2 regions of the Micromonospora narathiwatensis genome follow, and region 1 is predicted to be linked to the other one. Evidence: riboswitches for the same ligand, from Rfam matches in the RefSeq annotation. Region 1 holds a riboswitch; the other holds the start of a gene.
What was found. Region 1 has a riboswitch for cyclic di-AMP ahead of GA0070621_RS12195 (LysM peptidoglycan-binding domain-containing protein). Riboswitches for the same ligand answer to the same signal wherever they lie in the genome.
Positions count from the first base shown of each region.

Region 2: another riboswitch for cyclic di-AMP. It lies ahead of GA0070621_RS25990 (coiled-coil domain-containing protein); the one in region 1 lies ahead of GA0070621_RS12195 (LysM peptidoglycan-binding domain-containing protein).

Region 1 is NZ_LT594324.1:2,760,947-2,768,770, reverse strand. Features, by position in the region: gene GA0070621_RS12210 (glycoside hydrolase family 25 domain-containing protein) at 1-648, opposite strand, end outside; gene GA0070621_RS12205 (LLM class flavin-dependent oxidoreductase) at 739-2,307, opposite strand; gene GA0070621_RS12200 (glycoside hydrolase family 3 protein) at 2,505-4,328, shown strand; cyclic di-AMP (ydaO/yuaA leader) riboswitch at 4,482-4,655, shown strand; gene GA0070621_RS12195 (LysM peptidoglycan-binding domain-containing protein) at 4,655-5,314, shown strand; gene GA0070621_RS12190 (hypothetical protein) at 5,509-5,964, shown strand; gene GA0070621_RS12185 (M4 family metallopeptidase) at 6,087-7,824, opposite strand, start outside.
Region 2 is NZ_LT594324.1:5,889,407-5,897,230, reverse strand. Features, by position in the region: gene GA0070621_RS26025 (heavy metal translocating P-type ATPase) at 1-864, opposite strand, end outside; gene GA0070621_RS26020 (hypothetical protein) at 879-1,838, opposite strand; gene GA0070621_RS26015 (heavy-metal-associated domain-containing protein) at 1,875-2,084, opposite strand; gene GA0070621_RS26010 (metal-sensitive transcriptional regulator) at 2,240-2,539, shown strand; gene GA0070621_RS26005 (DUF305 domain-containing protein) at 2,718-3,347, opposite strand; gene GA0070621_RS26000 (DUF6153 family protein) at 3,433-3,879, opposite strand; gene GA0070621_RS25995 (YibE/F family protein) at 3,972-5,288, shown strand; cyclic di-AMP (ydaO/yuaA leader) riboswitch at 5,443-5,573, shown strand; gene GA0070621_RS25990 (coiled-coil domain-containing protein) at 5,578-6,597, shown strand; gene GA0070621_RS25985 (carbonic anhydrase) at 6,594-7,238, opposite strand; gene GA0070621_RS25980 (helix-turn-helix transcriptional regulator) at 7,440-7,775, shown strand.

The sequences.
Region 1 (7,824 bases):
GGTCTGTCCGGACGCGCCGGGGCAGGCGACGTTCGACCCGTACTGCCAGATCGACGGGGTCACCCCGCCGTACGCGGCCCAGCCCGGGCCACTGTCCCCACCGGCTCGCGCGTAGACGGCGGCGGGTGCGCCCGCGGGGTTGGCGCCGTAGTCGCTGGCGACCAGTGGCGCGTCGAGGACCCGCAGGTCGGCCCGGCCGAGGTCGCCCTCCCAGATCCACTTCGGGAGGTACGTCGCCAGCACCCGGTGGTCGACCGCGTGCCAGCGGTCCACGAACCGGCGTACGTCGTCGAAGCGCGGCCAGAGTCCGTTGGCGGCCAACTCGGGGTAACGCTCGGCGTCGAGCATCGCCCACACCGCGCCGATCCCGTCGAGGGTGCGGCGCAGATAGTCGACCTGGCGGTTGATGCTGGCCTGATCGCCGCTGATCAGGTTGTGGTAGCCACCGATCACGTCGAAGCCCGCACCGGCGGCACCGTGCGCCATGTCGGCGACGTGCGGGCTGGGCGGGTTGTAGCCCTGCGGGTCGCCGTAGGTCGCCCGCAGGCAGAGGACGGGAGAAGTGGCCCGACGGATGGCCGCCCAGTCGAAGCGGCCATTGACGCGGTCCCAATCATGGTAGGACAGGTCAACATAGATCACCGACATTGCCCATCACCTCGTCGCCCACCGTAGCTCGACCACTCTGACCTGCGCGAATGTGAAAGTCGGTCGGTGAATCGGCGGGCGCTGCCGGCGTCAGACCTGCCCGGCGTAGAAGCCGTGGCGGGCCAGTGGCGCCACGATCTCGCGTTCCTCGTAGGACAGGTGCGACAGCAGGGTGTCGGTGAGCACGTCCACCGCCTGCTGGACCGCGGTGAAGTCGCCCGGGTCGCGGATCAGGTCGACCAGGGCGCGGTCCACGCCCTCCACCACGTCGTGGATCACCACGTGCTCCGCCTCCAGGCGGTCGAGCACCGGACCCAGCCCGGGCTCCGCGCGCCGCAGGTGCGGAAAGATCGAGTTGTCCTCCAGCCCGTGGTGCTGGGTGACCACCGTGCAGTAGGCGGCGCAGTACGCTCCCAGCGTCCAGTTGTTCTGCCGCATGGTCATCTGGTTGAGCACGGCCCGGGCGGCGCCGGCGGAGACAACTCCCCGCTTGACCTGTTCGAGCAGGTCACGGACCTGCGCCAACTCCTGCCGCAGGTGGTCGTGCACGTCCACCAGGTGCCCGCCGACGGCCTGGGCGTGCGGGGTGTAGACGTGTCCGGCCGGGGCCGGCGGGGCGGCCGGGCGGGTGGACTCGTCCCAGAGCCGGTGATCGGTCAGCCGTACCCCCGGATCGGGGGTGGGGGTGACGGCGAGCGCGGTGGCGCCGCCGGCCTGGACCGCCTCGCGCTGCTCCTCGGCGGCCCGGGCGCGGCTGCCGGGCTCGACGCGCTCGGCGGCGACCAGCTCGCGGACCGCGGGCGCCACCTCCTGCGCGAAGAGCTGGATCGCGGTGGGGTCGTCGGCGCCGAGGATGAACGTGGCGACGCCGTGGTCCAGGGTGAGCGCGGCCAGTTCCTCCACCCACTGCTCGGGAGGCCCGGCCAGGAAACCGGAGGAGGACCGGGTGAACCGGCCGGAGACGTTGAGCAGCCGCCGCACCGCGCGGGGATCCCGGCCGGCCGCCTCGGCGCCCTCGTCGATCAGCGCATTCAGCTCCGGCAGCTCCGCCGGCCCCTTCGACAGGTACGCCAGCGACGGCAACCAGCCGTCCGCCGCGCGCCCGACCAGCCGCAACATCCGCGGCCTGTACGCGCCCACCCAGATCCCCACCGGGTGCGCCGGCGCCGGCCCCCGCTTCGCCCCGACCACCCGGTAGTGCTCGCCCTCGACCCGGACCATGCCGCGCCGCTCGGCGTCCCAGACCTCGCGGATCACCCGGATCGCCTCGTCGAGGGCGTCCACCGCCTGCCCGGGGGAGAGCCGACGCCCGCCGACCGCCTCGATCGCCTCCCAGAACGCGCCGGCCCCGAGGCCCAGCTCGACCCGGCCCCCGGTGAGCAGGTCCAGGCTGGCCACGCTGCGCGCCAGCACCACCGGCTGGCGCAGGGGCAGGTTGAGCACGTTGCCGGCCAGCCGGACCCGACTGGTCGCCGCGGCCACGAACGACATCAGCGTCCAGGTGTCCAGGAAGCCCGGCTGGTACGGGTGGTCCTGGAAGGTGACCAGGTCGAGGCCGGCCTGCTCGCAGAGCTTGGCCAGTGCCACCACCTGTTCCGGCTGGCCCGCGCTGGGGGTGAGGAAGCCCCCGAAGGCCAGTTCGTGCCCGTAGTCGGTCATGATCCTCCGCCTGCTCGCCGGACCCGGCGGCCGTGCCGGACCTCGCCACGTTAGTCGGTGCCGGCGGCGTCACGTCTCCCGCTCCCGGAACCGGCTGGATCGTTCACGATCTGCCGATTGCAGCGGTATCGATAGATGTCTTACGGGCATAGGGTGCCGTTGAACGGCCTCAGCGTTCCTTCCGGAAGGAGCGACCCGTGATTCGCCGCCGCCCCCTCGGCCTCGCCGTCGTCCTCGTCGCGGCCACCGCCCTGACCCTGCCGGCCCCCGCCACCGCGGCCGGCTACCCGTACCAGGACCCGGCGCTGCCGGTGGCCACCCGCGTCGCCGACCTGCTCTCCCGGATGACCCTGGACGAGAAGATCGGCCAGATGACCCAGGCCGAACGCGGCGCGGTGACCGCGTCCGACGTGGCCACGTACCGGCTCGGGTCGCTCCTCTCCGGCGGCGGTTCCGCGCCCACGCCCAACACCGCCACCGGCTGGGCCGACATGTACGACGGCTTCCAGCGGGGTGCCCTCGCCACCCCGCTGGCCATCCCGATGATCTACGGCGTGGACGCCGTGCACGGACACAACAACGTGTACGGGGCGACGATCTTCCCGCACAACATCGGCCTGGGTGCCACCCGTGACCCGGCGCTGGTGCAGCGGATCGGCCAGGCCGTCGCCGAGGAGATCTCCGGCACCGGTGTCGACTGGGACTTCGCGCCCTGCCTCTGCGTCGCCCGCAACGACCGCTGGGGTCGCACCTACGAGTCCTTCGGCGAGACGCCGGACCTGCCGTCGGCCATGTCCACCCTGGTCACCGGCCTGCAGGGCGGCACGCTCGGCGGGCCCACGTCGGTGCTCGCGACCGCCAAGCACTATGTCGGTGACGGCGGCACCAACGGCGGCGTCGACCAGGGCAACACCCAGCTCGGCGAGGCCGACCTGCGGGCCATCCACCTGCCCCCGTTCCAGGCCGCCGTGCAGCGCGGTGTCGGCGCGGTGATGATCTCGTACAGCAGTTGGAACGGCGTGAAGCTGCACGGCAACCAATACCTGATCACCACCGTCCTCAAGGGAGAACTCGGCTTCTCCGGCTTCGTCGTCTCCGACTGGAACGGCATCGACCAGATCGACGGCAGCGCCGGCTTCACCGCCGCCGAGGTCAGCACGGCGATCAACGCCGGCATCGACATGGTCATGGTCCCCACCGCCTGGAAGACCTTCATCAGCACCCTGCGCGCCGAGGTGCAGAACGGGCACGTGCCGGTGAGCCGGATCGACGACGCCAACCGGCGGATCCTCACCAAGAAGTTCGAGCTGGGCCTGTTCGAGCGGCCGTACACCGACCGGAGCTGGACCCCGACGGTGGGCAACGCCGCGCACCGGACGCTCGCCCGGCAGGCCGTCCGTGAGTCGCAGGTGCTGCTCAGGAACACCGCCGGGATCCTGCCGCTGGCCCCGGACAACAACAAGATCTTCGTTGCCGGCAAGAACGCCGACAACATCGGCAACCAGAGTGGGGGCTGGACCATCTCCTGGCAGGGCGGGTCGGGCACCGTCACCCCGGGCACCAGCGTCCTCCAGGGCATCCGGGCAGCGGTCGGTCCGACCACGACGGTCACCTACAACCAGCGCGGCACCGGCATCGACCGGACCTACCGCGCGGCCGTCGCCGTGGTCGGTGAGACGCCGTACGCCGAGGGCCAGGGCGACCGCGCCGGCAGCATGAGCCTCGATCGGGAGGACCTGCGAACCATCGCGACGCTGCGCAATGCCGGCGTGCCGGTGGTCGTGGTGCTGATCTCCGGCCGGCCGCTGGACATCGCCGCCGAGTTGCCCAACTGGACCGCGCTGCTGGCCTCCTGGTTGCCCGGCACCGAGGGTGGTGGCGTGGCCGACGTCCTCTTCGGCGCGTACGCGCCCACCGGGAAACTGCCGATGACCTGGATGAACTCGGTCAGCCAGCAGCCCATCAACGCCGGCGACGGGCAGGTGCCGCTCTTCCCGCAGGGGTACGGCCTGACGTACTGAACGGCGGTGTTCGCGGCGTTGTAAGGCACCTTCGGACGGTGCGCAACTCGACCGGCGACGCCTTCGCTCGGCCGGGTGAAGAACTTCACAAGAAGTGGGCGATCATCCGAAACCGTCCCTAACGTCGTTTGCGTTCGCGATCGCGGACACCACGGGCCGGTAACGCCTAATCCCGCCACCGGCTCGTGGTACCTGGACCTCAGGCGGGAGCGGGGGACCCACATGTTCCTCGGTGCTCGACACCTCGGGGTGAAGCCGCCGATCCGGCGGCCGGGCTCCTCGGCCCGAACCCGACAGCTCACCTCGTCGGCGTGGAGGAAACCCACATGGCAACTGAACAAACCGCACGTCACCGACGCCTCACCCGGCGCAGGGTCGCCGTCGGGGCGCTCGTCGCCGGCGCCGCCACCGGTGCCGCCGCGATCCTCGGGCCGGCCGCGCCGGCCAGTGCGTCCAGCGTGAACTGGGACGCCGTCGCGCAGTGCGAATCCGGCGGCAACTGGCACATCAACACCGGCAACGGCTACTACGGCGGACTCCAGTTCTCGAAGGGCACCTGGAACGGCTACGGCGGGCAGCGGTACGCCAGCCGTGCCGACCTGGCCACCCGCGGTGAGCAGATCGCCGTCGCCGAGAAGGTCCTCGACGGGCAGGGTATCGGCGCCTGGCCGGTCTGCGGCCGCAAGGGCGGCTCGACGAAGCACTACTCGTCCACGTCGGAGTCCGCCGACCACCGGTCCCCGAAGAAGGCGAAAAGCGAGCGGGCGTCGCGGCACGAGCAGTCGACCAGCCGAGGCCACCGGCGTACCGCGCCGAGCACCGGCGGCACCGGCAGCTACGTGGTCAAGCGCGGTGACACCCTGTCCGAGATCGCCGAGGCGCGCGACATCACCGGCGGCTGGCACGCGCTGTACGAGCGCAACCGGCGGGTGGTCGGTGACGACCCGGGCCTGATCTTCCCAGGCATGCGCCTGCGGCTGTCCTGATCCCGTCGTGGGGCGGCACCCTGCCGTCCCCGCGATCGGCGCTGACGCATGCGGAGAGTGGCCACTCCCGGCGGGGTGGCCACTCTCCGCATGGCAGCGGCGCGGGGCGCACCGACGTGCCCGGCCGGGTCGGCGCCGTCGGGCGTGGTTGCTAAGGTCACGGTGCTCCGGAAAGACGTGAAGAAAGCGCGGCTATGACCAACGACCCGTTCTCCGCGGCCGCTAGCCTCGACGAACTGCTCACCCAGACCCAGCAGGCGCTGTCCTCGATGCGTTCGCGGGCCGCCGAGCAACCCGACGGCGACCCGGGGCGGTTGCTCCGCGCCGAGGGCTCCGCGGCCGACGGCCGGGTCCGCGCCGTGGTCGTCCAGGGTGGCCGGCTCGAGTCCGTCGCCGTCGACCCGGAGTTGGCCGAGGCGGGCATGGCGGCGGTCTGCGGGCACGTCGTGGTGGCCGTCAACGCCGCCCTCGCCGACCTCGACGCCCAGGTCAGCGCCTCGGCGCGGGCCGACGTCGACGCCCTGGCCGTGCGGCTCGGCGGGCTGCAGGAGCAGTCGGTACGGCAGATGGAGCTGTTCAGCCGGGCGATGGAGGACGTGATGGCCCGACTCAACCGGGGCGGCGACACGGGCGCCCGGGCGGAGCGCTGAGGCGAGCGGCGTCCCGCTCCGGGACGGTGGCCAGCCGCTCACGACGCCTTCGAGACGGACGAGACACGGCTGACGAAGCGGCCGGCCGTCGGGAGGACGACGACCGGCCGCTTCGTCGGTGATCAGGAGAGGTCGACCGCCGTGTCGTCGATGACGAAGGAGGTCTGCAGCGAGCTGTCCTCCGCGCCGGTGAACTTGATGGTGACGGTGGTGCCGGCGAACGACGAGAGGTCGAAGGACTTCTGCGCGTAGCCGGTGTTCTTGTTGAGGTTGGAGTAGGTGGCCAGGGTGGTGCTGTTCGCCTGGAGGGTCAGCTTGTCGTAGGCGGTGGTCGTGGTCGACTCCGCGGTGTCGATGTGCAGCCAGAAACTGAGGGTCGCCCGGCAGCCGGACGGGATCGTCACCGACTGCGACAGGGTGTCGGTGTGGGTGGTGCCGTAGCCGTCCAGCCACGCCTTGTACGAGCCGCCGTGCGCCGCCTGGCCGGTCGAGTTGGTGATGACGCCGGAGCTGGCGGTCCAGCTCACGTTGCCGGACTCGAAGCCGGGGTTGGCCAGCTTCTGGCCCGAGCAGCCCGCGGGCGGGGTCGTCGAGGAGCTCGGGGTCGGCGTCGGCGAGCCGCTGGTGCAGGTCGGGTCACCGGACTGCGCCGGCACGCTGACCGCGTCCCAGGCGGCCTTGACGGTGTTGAACTCGGTGCAGCTGCTCGGGTAGAGGTTCTTCGCCGCCTGCAGCGTCCAGGTGCGGTACTTCAGGTACGACGAGGACGTGGTCTTCAGCAGCATCGCGTTGTACATGATCTTGATGGCCGGCTGGATGCCCAGGCCGGTCACGGTGCTGCTGTTGCAGGTCGGGCTGGTCGGCTGGCCGTTGGTCGGGTTGCTGCCCATGGCCAGCAGGTAGAACCAGTGGTTGCCCGGGCCGGCCGCCTTGTGCACCTCGGTGCTGGGGATGCTGCTGGAGTAGCAGTTCGGGTCGCCGAGCGCCGACGGGTTGTACATGTTGCGGATCGGGCCGCTGCCGACCAGGTTGATCTTCTCGCCGACGAGGAAGTCGGGAGCGTCGTACGCCGCCGGCTCGTTGGCGAACCACTCGGTCGCGGCGCCGAAGGTGTCGGCGACGAACTCCTGGGTGCCGCTGCCGGAGATGCCGCCCGGGGTCTTGTCGTCGATGCCGTGGCCGATCTCGTGGGCCACCACGTCGAGCGAGCCGATCCACTGGCCCGCGGTGTTCTTGCCGATCTGGACCTGGGTGCCGTCGTAGTAGGCGTTCTGGTCGTTCAGGCCGACCCGGATCGGCCACGCGCCGCCGCTGCCGTTGGCGCCGTTACGGCCGAGCCACTGCGACAGCATCTTGTGCTCGGTCTGCGCCGCGAACAGCGCGTCGACGCAGCCGGTCTCCTTGTTGGTGGCGGTGCCGTTGCCCCAGGTGTCGGTCGACTTGCTGAACGTCGTGTTGTTGGCGGCGTCCTGGCAGCTCTGGTTGGTGACGTTCGGGTCCTTCATGGAGTACGTGCTGCCCGACAGCGTGGTGTTGAGGGTGAGCGGGCTCGGCCCGTTCCACGCGCCGGTGCCGGTGCCGTACACGATGTGCTCCTGCGTACGTAGCACGGTGCCGGTCAGCGCGTCGACGTCGACGGTGAGCCGGCTCGGGCCGTCGGCGTCGGTGCCACGGACCGTGGTCTCCCAGGCCAGGGCCGGTTGGGCGCCGAGCGTGTAGACGACCAGCTTGGTGCCCTCGACGGTGTCGACGGTCTTGAGCTGGGCACGCGCGGTCTTCGCGGCGGCGGCCGAGGTCAGCTTCGGAGTGGTGGCGAGGCTGCCGATGCTCCGCTGCTGGGCGACGGAGGCGTACTTCAGG
Region 2 (7,824 bases), 3.1 Mb from region 1:
CGAGGTGCCCTCCTCGATCACGCCGTCGGTGGCGACCTTCTCGCCGGGCCGGACCACGAACCGGTCCCCGACCGCGAGCTGGTCCACCGGGATCCGGGTCTCCCGGTCGCCGCGGAGCACGGCGACGTCCTTGGCGCCCAACTCCAGCAGGGCCCGCAGGGCGGCGCCGGCGGTCCGCTTGGACCGGGCCTCGAAGTAGCGCCCGGCCAGGATGAAGACGGTCACCCCGGCCGCCGCCTCCAGGTAGATGTTGCCGGCCCCGTCGGTGCGGGTGATGTCGAGGCGGAACGGGTGTGTCATCCCGGGCATCCCGGCATCGCCGAGGAACAGCGCCCAGAGCGACCAGCCGAACGCGGCGAGGGTGCCGAGCGACACCAGCGTGTCCATCGTCGCCGCGCCGTGCCGCAGGTTGATCCAGGCGGCCCGGTGGAACGGCAGCCCGCCGTAGACCACGACCGGGGCGGCCAGGGTCAGCGACAGCCACTGCCAGTAGGTGAACTGCCAGGCCGGCACCATGGCCAGCAGGATCACCGGTACGGCGAGCGCGACCGACACCCACAGCCGGGTACGCAGCCCGCGCAGCTCGTCCACCGGCTCGACGGTCGCCTCGGCGGCCGTGGCGGGCGGCGGCACGACGGCGGTGTAGCCGGTCTTCTCCACGGTGGCGATCAGGTCGTCCGGGGTGACCGCGTCGGCGTACTGGACGGTGGCCTTCTCGGTGGCGTAGTTGACCGTGGCCTCGACGCCGTCCATCCGGTTGAGCTTCTTCTCGATCCGGGCGGCGCAGGAGGCGCAGGTCATGCCGCCGATCGCGAGTTCGATCCGGTTCGGCGCGACCGGCAGTGGTTTGGCGGTCGATGTCATCGCGGCACCTCCGGTCAATTGTGCCCGTGACCGGGGACGCCGTGCCCGGCGTCCGGGGTCGGTGCGGTGGTGGTGGCCGGCGCGTCCGGCGCCGGTACGGCCTGGTCGCCGGCCACGACGGTGAACTCCGCGGTGTGCACCGCGTCGCCGTGCCGGAAGTCCAGGAAGAGGCGGTACGTCCCGGCCGAGGGCACCTCGGCGGCGAAGGTGACCGCGGGCCCGGCCGGGGTCCGCCCGTCGCCGGGCGTGCCCTCCGGGTGCACGTGCAGGTACGCCAGGTCGCCCTGTCGCAGCGCCACCAGGTGCCCGTACGCCCCGAGATAGGGCTGGAGGTCGGTGACCGGTCGCCCGTCCCGACTGATCGTCAGGGTGAGCCGGCTGGTGCGGCCGGGCTGCGGGGCCCCGCTCAGGGTGATGGTGTAGCCGTCGACGGTGGTGCTGGTGGCGGGCGCGGGCAGCGGCCGTTCCGCCAGCTCGCCGGGGACGGTGACGTCGACCCCGAGCGTCAGCGGGTCGGCGCCGGTCGGGGTGAAGTCGGCGAACGCCCGCCAGACGCCGGGGCCGGCGAGCGGCGAGGCGACCCGCCAGGTGCCGTCGGCGGCCAGCTCCGGGTGTACGTGCCGGAAGCCGGAGAGGTCGCGGCGGGCGACGATCAGGTGCATGCGCTTGTCGTGCGCGACGTCGTAGCGGGTGACCGGCCGACCGTCGGGTCCGGTGATCCGGAAGGCGAACTCGCCGGCGGGGGCGGTCACCGGTTGCAGGGTGTAGCCACGGTCGGAGACGAGCAGTCCGCCGGGCAGGTGGTCGGTGGCGGTGGCCGCGTGGCCGTCGCCGGTGTGGCCGGCTTCGGTGGCGTCGTGGCGGGTCTCGGCGGCCGGGGTGACGGGGCCGGTCAGCTGGCCGACCCCGTACGCCGTGCCGAACACCGCCGCGAGGCCGAGAGTGAAGCCGCTCAGCTTCGTCGCCGTGTTCATGGTGTTACCTCGGTTCCTTCGGGTCCGGCGGACCCGTCACGCCCCGACGAGGTCGTATCCGGCCTCGTCCACGGCGGCGCGGACGGTGTCCGTGTCCAACGGGCTCTCACTGGTGACGGTGACCCGGCCGGAGGCCAGGTCGACCTGGACGTCGCTGACGCCCGGAATCGCGCCCACCTCGGCGTTGACCGAGTTGACACAGTGCCCGCAGGTCATGCCCTGCACCTGGTACATGGTGGTGACCATGGCGAATCTCCCTTCCCGCCGCCTTCGACCCTATACCCCCTGGGGGTAATTGGAGGAGAGACGGCTGCCACTCTTCTGTTACCGCTACCCGGTGGGGGTATCGGCCTCCGGGAGGAACATAACATACCCCCGAGGGGTACGCTATCCTCGTCTTCATGACCGCACCGACGACCCCGGCCCGGGGCTACACCGCCAGCAAGGACCAGCTGCTCGCGCGGCTCCGCCGAATCGAGGGGCAGGTCCGCGGCATCGAGAAGATGGTCGAGGACGACCGCTACTGCATCGACGTGCTGACCCAGATCTCCGCCATCCAGGCCGCCCTGGACAAGGTCGGGCTCGGCCTGCTCGACGGGCACGCCCGGCACTGCATGCGGGAGGGCGCCGCCGAGGGCCGCGCCGACGAGATGGCCACCGAGATGATGGCCGCCGTCGGCCGGCTGATGAAGCGCGGCTGACCAGAGACCGCCACGAACGCGATGGCGGGCGCGAATCCGGACGGGCCGACCCGTCTGTGACATCAGCTCCGAAACGAGCGGCATGAGCTCCCGCGCCAGCGACCCACAGGCTGCCGAAGCCGGCCAGCGTCGGGTGCCCGGGCCGGCGAGCGACCCCGGCACCCGACGCGTACGGGCCTCAGCGCCGGTCGAGCAGCTTCCGCATGGCCTCGATCTCGGCCTGCTGGGCGTCGACGATCCGCTGGGCGAGCGCCCTGGCCTCCGGGTTGGCGCCCCCGGCCAGCTCGTCCTCGGCCATCGCGAGCGCGCCCTCGTGATGGGCGATCATCATGGCCAGGAACTGCCGGTCGAAGTCGTCGCCGGAGGACGCCGCCAGCTTCGTCATGTCGGCGTCGGACATCATCCCCGGCATGCCGTGATCCATCTCCGGCATGCCGTGGCCGGCGCTCGCCGACGGGACCGGCCGGCCCCAGGCGGCGAGCCAGCCGGTCATGGTGGCGATCTCCGGCGCCTGGGCCGCCTCGATCTGCCCGGCCAACTTCTTCACCTCCGGATCGGCGGCCCGGCCCTCGGCCAGCCCGGCCATCTCCACGGCCTGCCGGTGGTGCGGAATCATCCGCTGGGCGAACATCACGTCGGCGTCGCCGAACGACGCCCCGGCGGAGGGCGAGCCGCTGCCCGCCGAGCCGGTGCCGTGGCCGGAGCCGGCGGTCGAATGGTCGGTACCGCCGCAGGCGGCCAGGGCCAGCGCGGCGGTGACGGTCGCGCCGGCCAGGGCGGCCCGACGCACAAGGGTACGAGTGAACACGGTTGAGCCTTTCGGTGTCGGAAGATACGCAGCGGACGGCGGACGCGGGTCACCGGTTCTTCCGGTCCACCCGCGCCGGGGCGTCCTATCTGCGCAGCACCGACGCCGTCGCCAGGCGCAGCCCGTACGGCCGGGGCGGCGGGGCGCGCGGCCCGCGGGCGGCGCGTGCCGGGCCGCCGAGGGTCAGCCCGCCGGGCCGTGACCCGGCCCGTAGCAGCACGGCGACCAGCAGGGCCACCGCGAACGCGCCGAGAACCGCCAGGCACACGCTCCACCCGGACGGGTCGCCGCCGAGGTCACGTAGCGGCAGCACACCCGCGTGACAGCCGTCGCCCGGACAGCTCTCGACCATGGTCGGCGCGGCGGCGGCCGGGCGCCCGCCGATGTGCCCGCCGTCATGCCCGCCGGACCGGCCGGCGGCACCGTGCGCGCCGTGCCCGAGGGTGTGCATGGCGGCCAACCCGACCAGCGTGCAGAGCAGCAACAGGAGCCGGACCCACCGCCCGGTCGTCAGCGCCGCCTCCGTACGCACGCCGACCACGCTAGCCGGTGCGGCAGGGCCGACTACGGTGAACCACCGGCCCGGCGACACGTGTCCGGCTGTGAATCGTTGGGAGTCTCGCCATGGGCGCCGACCACACCCGTCCCGCTCCGTCCGCCCCGCCCGGGGTACGACGGATCCTCGTCGCGACGGTGGTGCCACTGTTCCTGCTCACCGTGGTCGCCGCGATCGTGCTCTGGCCACGGGACACCCGGGAGCCGACGGCCGACCCGGACGTGCCCCGCTACCACGGCACGGTGACCCGGGTGGTGACCGAGCCCTGCCCGCCGGCGGCGGAGACGCCGGAGGGCGGTCCGGGCGACTCCACCGGCCCGTGCGGAACGGTCACCGTCACCGCCGAGCAGGGCCCGGCCGCCGGGCGGCAGGTCGAGGTGCCCCTACCGGCCGGACCCGGCGCGCCCCGGGTCGAGGTGGGCGACGCGGTCGTGCTGGTCGAGCTGACGGACCCGGCCGACCCGGCGGCGAAGAGCTACCAGATCGCCGAACACCAGCGCGGCGCGCCACTGGTCTGGCTCGCCGTACTGTTCGCCGCCGCCATCGTCGCGTTCGGCCGCTGGCGCGGGCTGGCCGCGCTGGGCGGCCTGGTGGCGAGCTTCGCCATCCTGCTCGGTTTCGTGCTGCCGGGGATCGGCGCGGGCCAGCCGCCCCTGCTGGTGGCCATCGTCGGGTCAGCGCTGATCATGTTCGTGGTGCTCTACCTGACCCACGGGATCACCACGCAGACCTCGGTGGCCGTGCTCGGCACCCTGGGCAGCCTGGTACTGACCGGCCTGCTCGGCGCCGTGGCCACCGCGACCACCCATCTGACCGGCTTCGGCAGCGAGGACGCCACCACCCTGTCGATGTTCCAGGGCGAGGTCGACCTGCACGGGCTGCTCCTGGCCGGCATCATCATCGGCTCCCTCGGCGTCCTGGACGACGTCACCGTCACCCAGGCCGCCACGGTCACCGAGCTGTCGTACGCGAACCCGGGGCTGTCCCGGATCCAGCTCTACCGGGCGGCCACCCGGGTGGGCCGCGCGCACATCGCCTCCACGGTCAACACGATCGTGCTGGCGTACGCGGGCGCGTCGCTGCCGTTGCTGCTCCTGCTTGTCGCCGACTCCCGCCCGCTGAGCCAGATCCTGACCAGCGAGTTCATGGCCCAGGAGATCGTCCGCAGCATCGTGGCCACGCTCGGCCTGGTGGCCGCCGTACCGCTGACCACCGGGCTGGCCGCGGTGGTCACCGCCGCCGGCCGGCGGGCCGGGTCGGACACCGAGCCGGCGAGGCCGCCCGCGGCCCGGCCACCGGCGGAGCGGGGCGAGGCCCTGGAGGCGCTCGGCGGGGCGGTCGCGGGGCGGCGCGGACCGTCGGGGAGCACGGAGGCCGCATGGTGAAACTCCGCAGCGTGACCGCCGGCTTGAAACGCGACGCTGGTCACGCAGGGCTACGGCGAAATCGCGCTATTGGTCGGCTTCCGGACGTAGATCGCCGCGGGGACTGTCAGGTAACGTCGCTGCCGGTCACCGCCGAAGGCGCGCTGCGGCGCCTGCGGTGCCACCGCCCAATCGCTCGAAGGCGAGCCGGGGAACCAGGTACCTGGGGTGAATCCGCGCCAGCGGTAGGGGCCACTTCCGTCCCGAACCCGGCAGCTAACCCGGTCGGCGGTCGACGGAAGGGAACACTGTGACGGCACCCCTGCGCCACTGGTTGACACCCGTGGTGGCCGTACTCGCCGCGTTCGCCATCGTCGCCGGGCCGACCCCGGCCATGGCCGCGCCCGCCAACCCCACCCCTTCAGGGCACGAGGAGGACAACGATCCTCCGCTCATCACGGACGTCCTCGACGCCACGAACCGCGCCTACCTTCAGGCCAAGGCGAAGCTGGAGAAGTCGAAGCAGCGCCAACTCCAACTGGCCCTGGAGGTACGGGCGGCACAGGCCGAACTCGACGCGCTGCGCCCGCAGGTCGGCCAGATCGCCGCGCAGTCGTACCGCACCGGCCGGATCGGCGCGATGGCCATGCTGTTGGAGAGCAACACACCCGACTCCTTCGTCCGGCGGGCCGCCGCCCTCGACGAGCTGAACATGGTCAACGCGCAGCGGCTGGCGGAGGTCAACGCGGCGAAGACCCGCGCGGAGCAGGCCAAGATCGCGCTCGACGGCGAGGTGCGCGAGCAGGAGAAGCAGAAGAACGCGATGGCCCGGGAGAAGGTCGCGGCGGAGAAGGCGTTGTCGCTGGTCGGCGGGCGTGGCTTCACCGGCGGTCTGGTCTCGGCCACCTCGCCGGTGGCCCGGATCGGGCCCGGTCGCAGCGCAGACGGCGGCTGGAAGCCCGAGTCGTGCAGCGAGAAGGACCCCACCACCTCGGGCTGCATCACCCCGCGCACTCTGCACGCCTACAAGGAGGTCCGGCGAGCCGGTTTCACCCGCTTCGCCGGCTGCTACCGGTCCGGCGGCCCGTGGGAGCACCCGAAGGGCCGGGCCTGCGACTGGTCGTTGCAGAACAGCGGCTTCGCGCCCTGGCACAACAACGACACCCGGATGTACGGCAACAACGTCGCCGCCTTCCTCATCCGCAACGCGGACCGGCTGGGCATCTACTACGTGATCTGGAACCGGCAGATCTGGTTCCCGGCGACCGGCTGGAAGTCCTACAGCGGGCCCTCCAACCACACCGATCACGTCCACATGTCGTTGCTCTAGTCGCCGTCGTCGGTCAGCGTCGTGGTCGGGGTGCCGGCGGGCACCTCGGCCACCATCCGCACCTCGCCCGCGCTGAGCCGGTACGACATGCCGGCCACCGCGCACCGGCCCGCGGACACCAGCTCGGCGAGCACGGTGGACCGGGCGAGCAGCGCCTCCAGCGTCTGCGCGATGTGGATGTCGACGATCCCGTCCACGTCCTCGATGCCCTGCCGGGCGGCCCGGCGGAGGCTGGGCACGACGGCCTCCACCACGGCACCGAGGTGCCCGGCCGGGGAGGTGCCGGTGGCGACGGCGTCCCGGGCGGCCTGCACCGCCCCGCAGGAGTCGTGGCCGAGCACCACGACCAGTGGTACGCCGAGCACGGTGATCGCGTACTCGACGCTGCCGAGCACCTCGGGGCCGACGGTGTGGCCGGCGGTCCGCACCACGAAGACGTCGCCCAGGCCGCGGTCGAAGATGATCTCGGCGGCGAGGCGGGAGTCGGAGCAACCGACGATCACCGCGAAGGGGTGCTGGCCGTCCGCGACGGCGGCCCGGTGCCCGGCGTCCTGATTCGGATGATGGGGTACGCCGGTGACGAAACGACGGTTTCCGGCGTACAGCTCGGCGAGCGCCTGTTCGGGAGTGGTCGGCGTCACGGCAGTCACCTCGTCCTCGCGCGAAACGACCTGGTCGACCCGGTCGGCGGCGGAGACGGCCGCGCGAACCACCGTCACACCCACAGCCAAGATACGTCAAGATTTACGTGATACAGATTTCATGTGTTGGTCGACGCTTGACCGGACGGCAGCGGAACCGGGCCAGGGCGGGAGCCGGGACGCGCGGCCCGAAGCCATACCATGACCACCATGGCGACGACAGCGGGCGAGAACGGGAGCGGCCGTAACTGGACCTTCCTCACCAACCACGGGCACGTACTGCTGGCCATCGCGCGCAACCCGACCGCGCGGCTGCGGGACGTCGCCGACGAGGTGGGGGTGACCGAGCGGGCCGCCCAGGCGATCGTCGCCGACCTGGAGGCCGGTGGTTACCTGCGCCGCACCCGAGTGGGGCGGCGCAACGAGTACACGATCAACCCGAGCGGCCACTTCCGGCACCCGGCGGAGGCCGACCAGCAGGTCGGCGCCCTGCTCGCCCTCTTCGCCGCCGAGCCGGCCACCGGTCCCGACGCCTGACGCCCGCGCCCGGCACCCTGCGGTGGGCGCGGCGACGGTAATCTCGGCG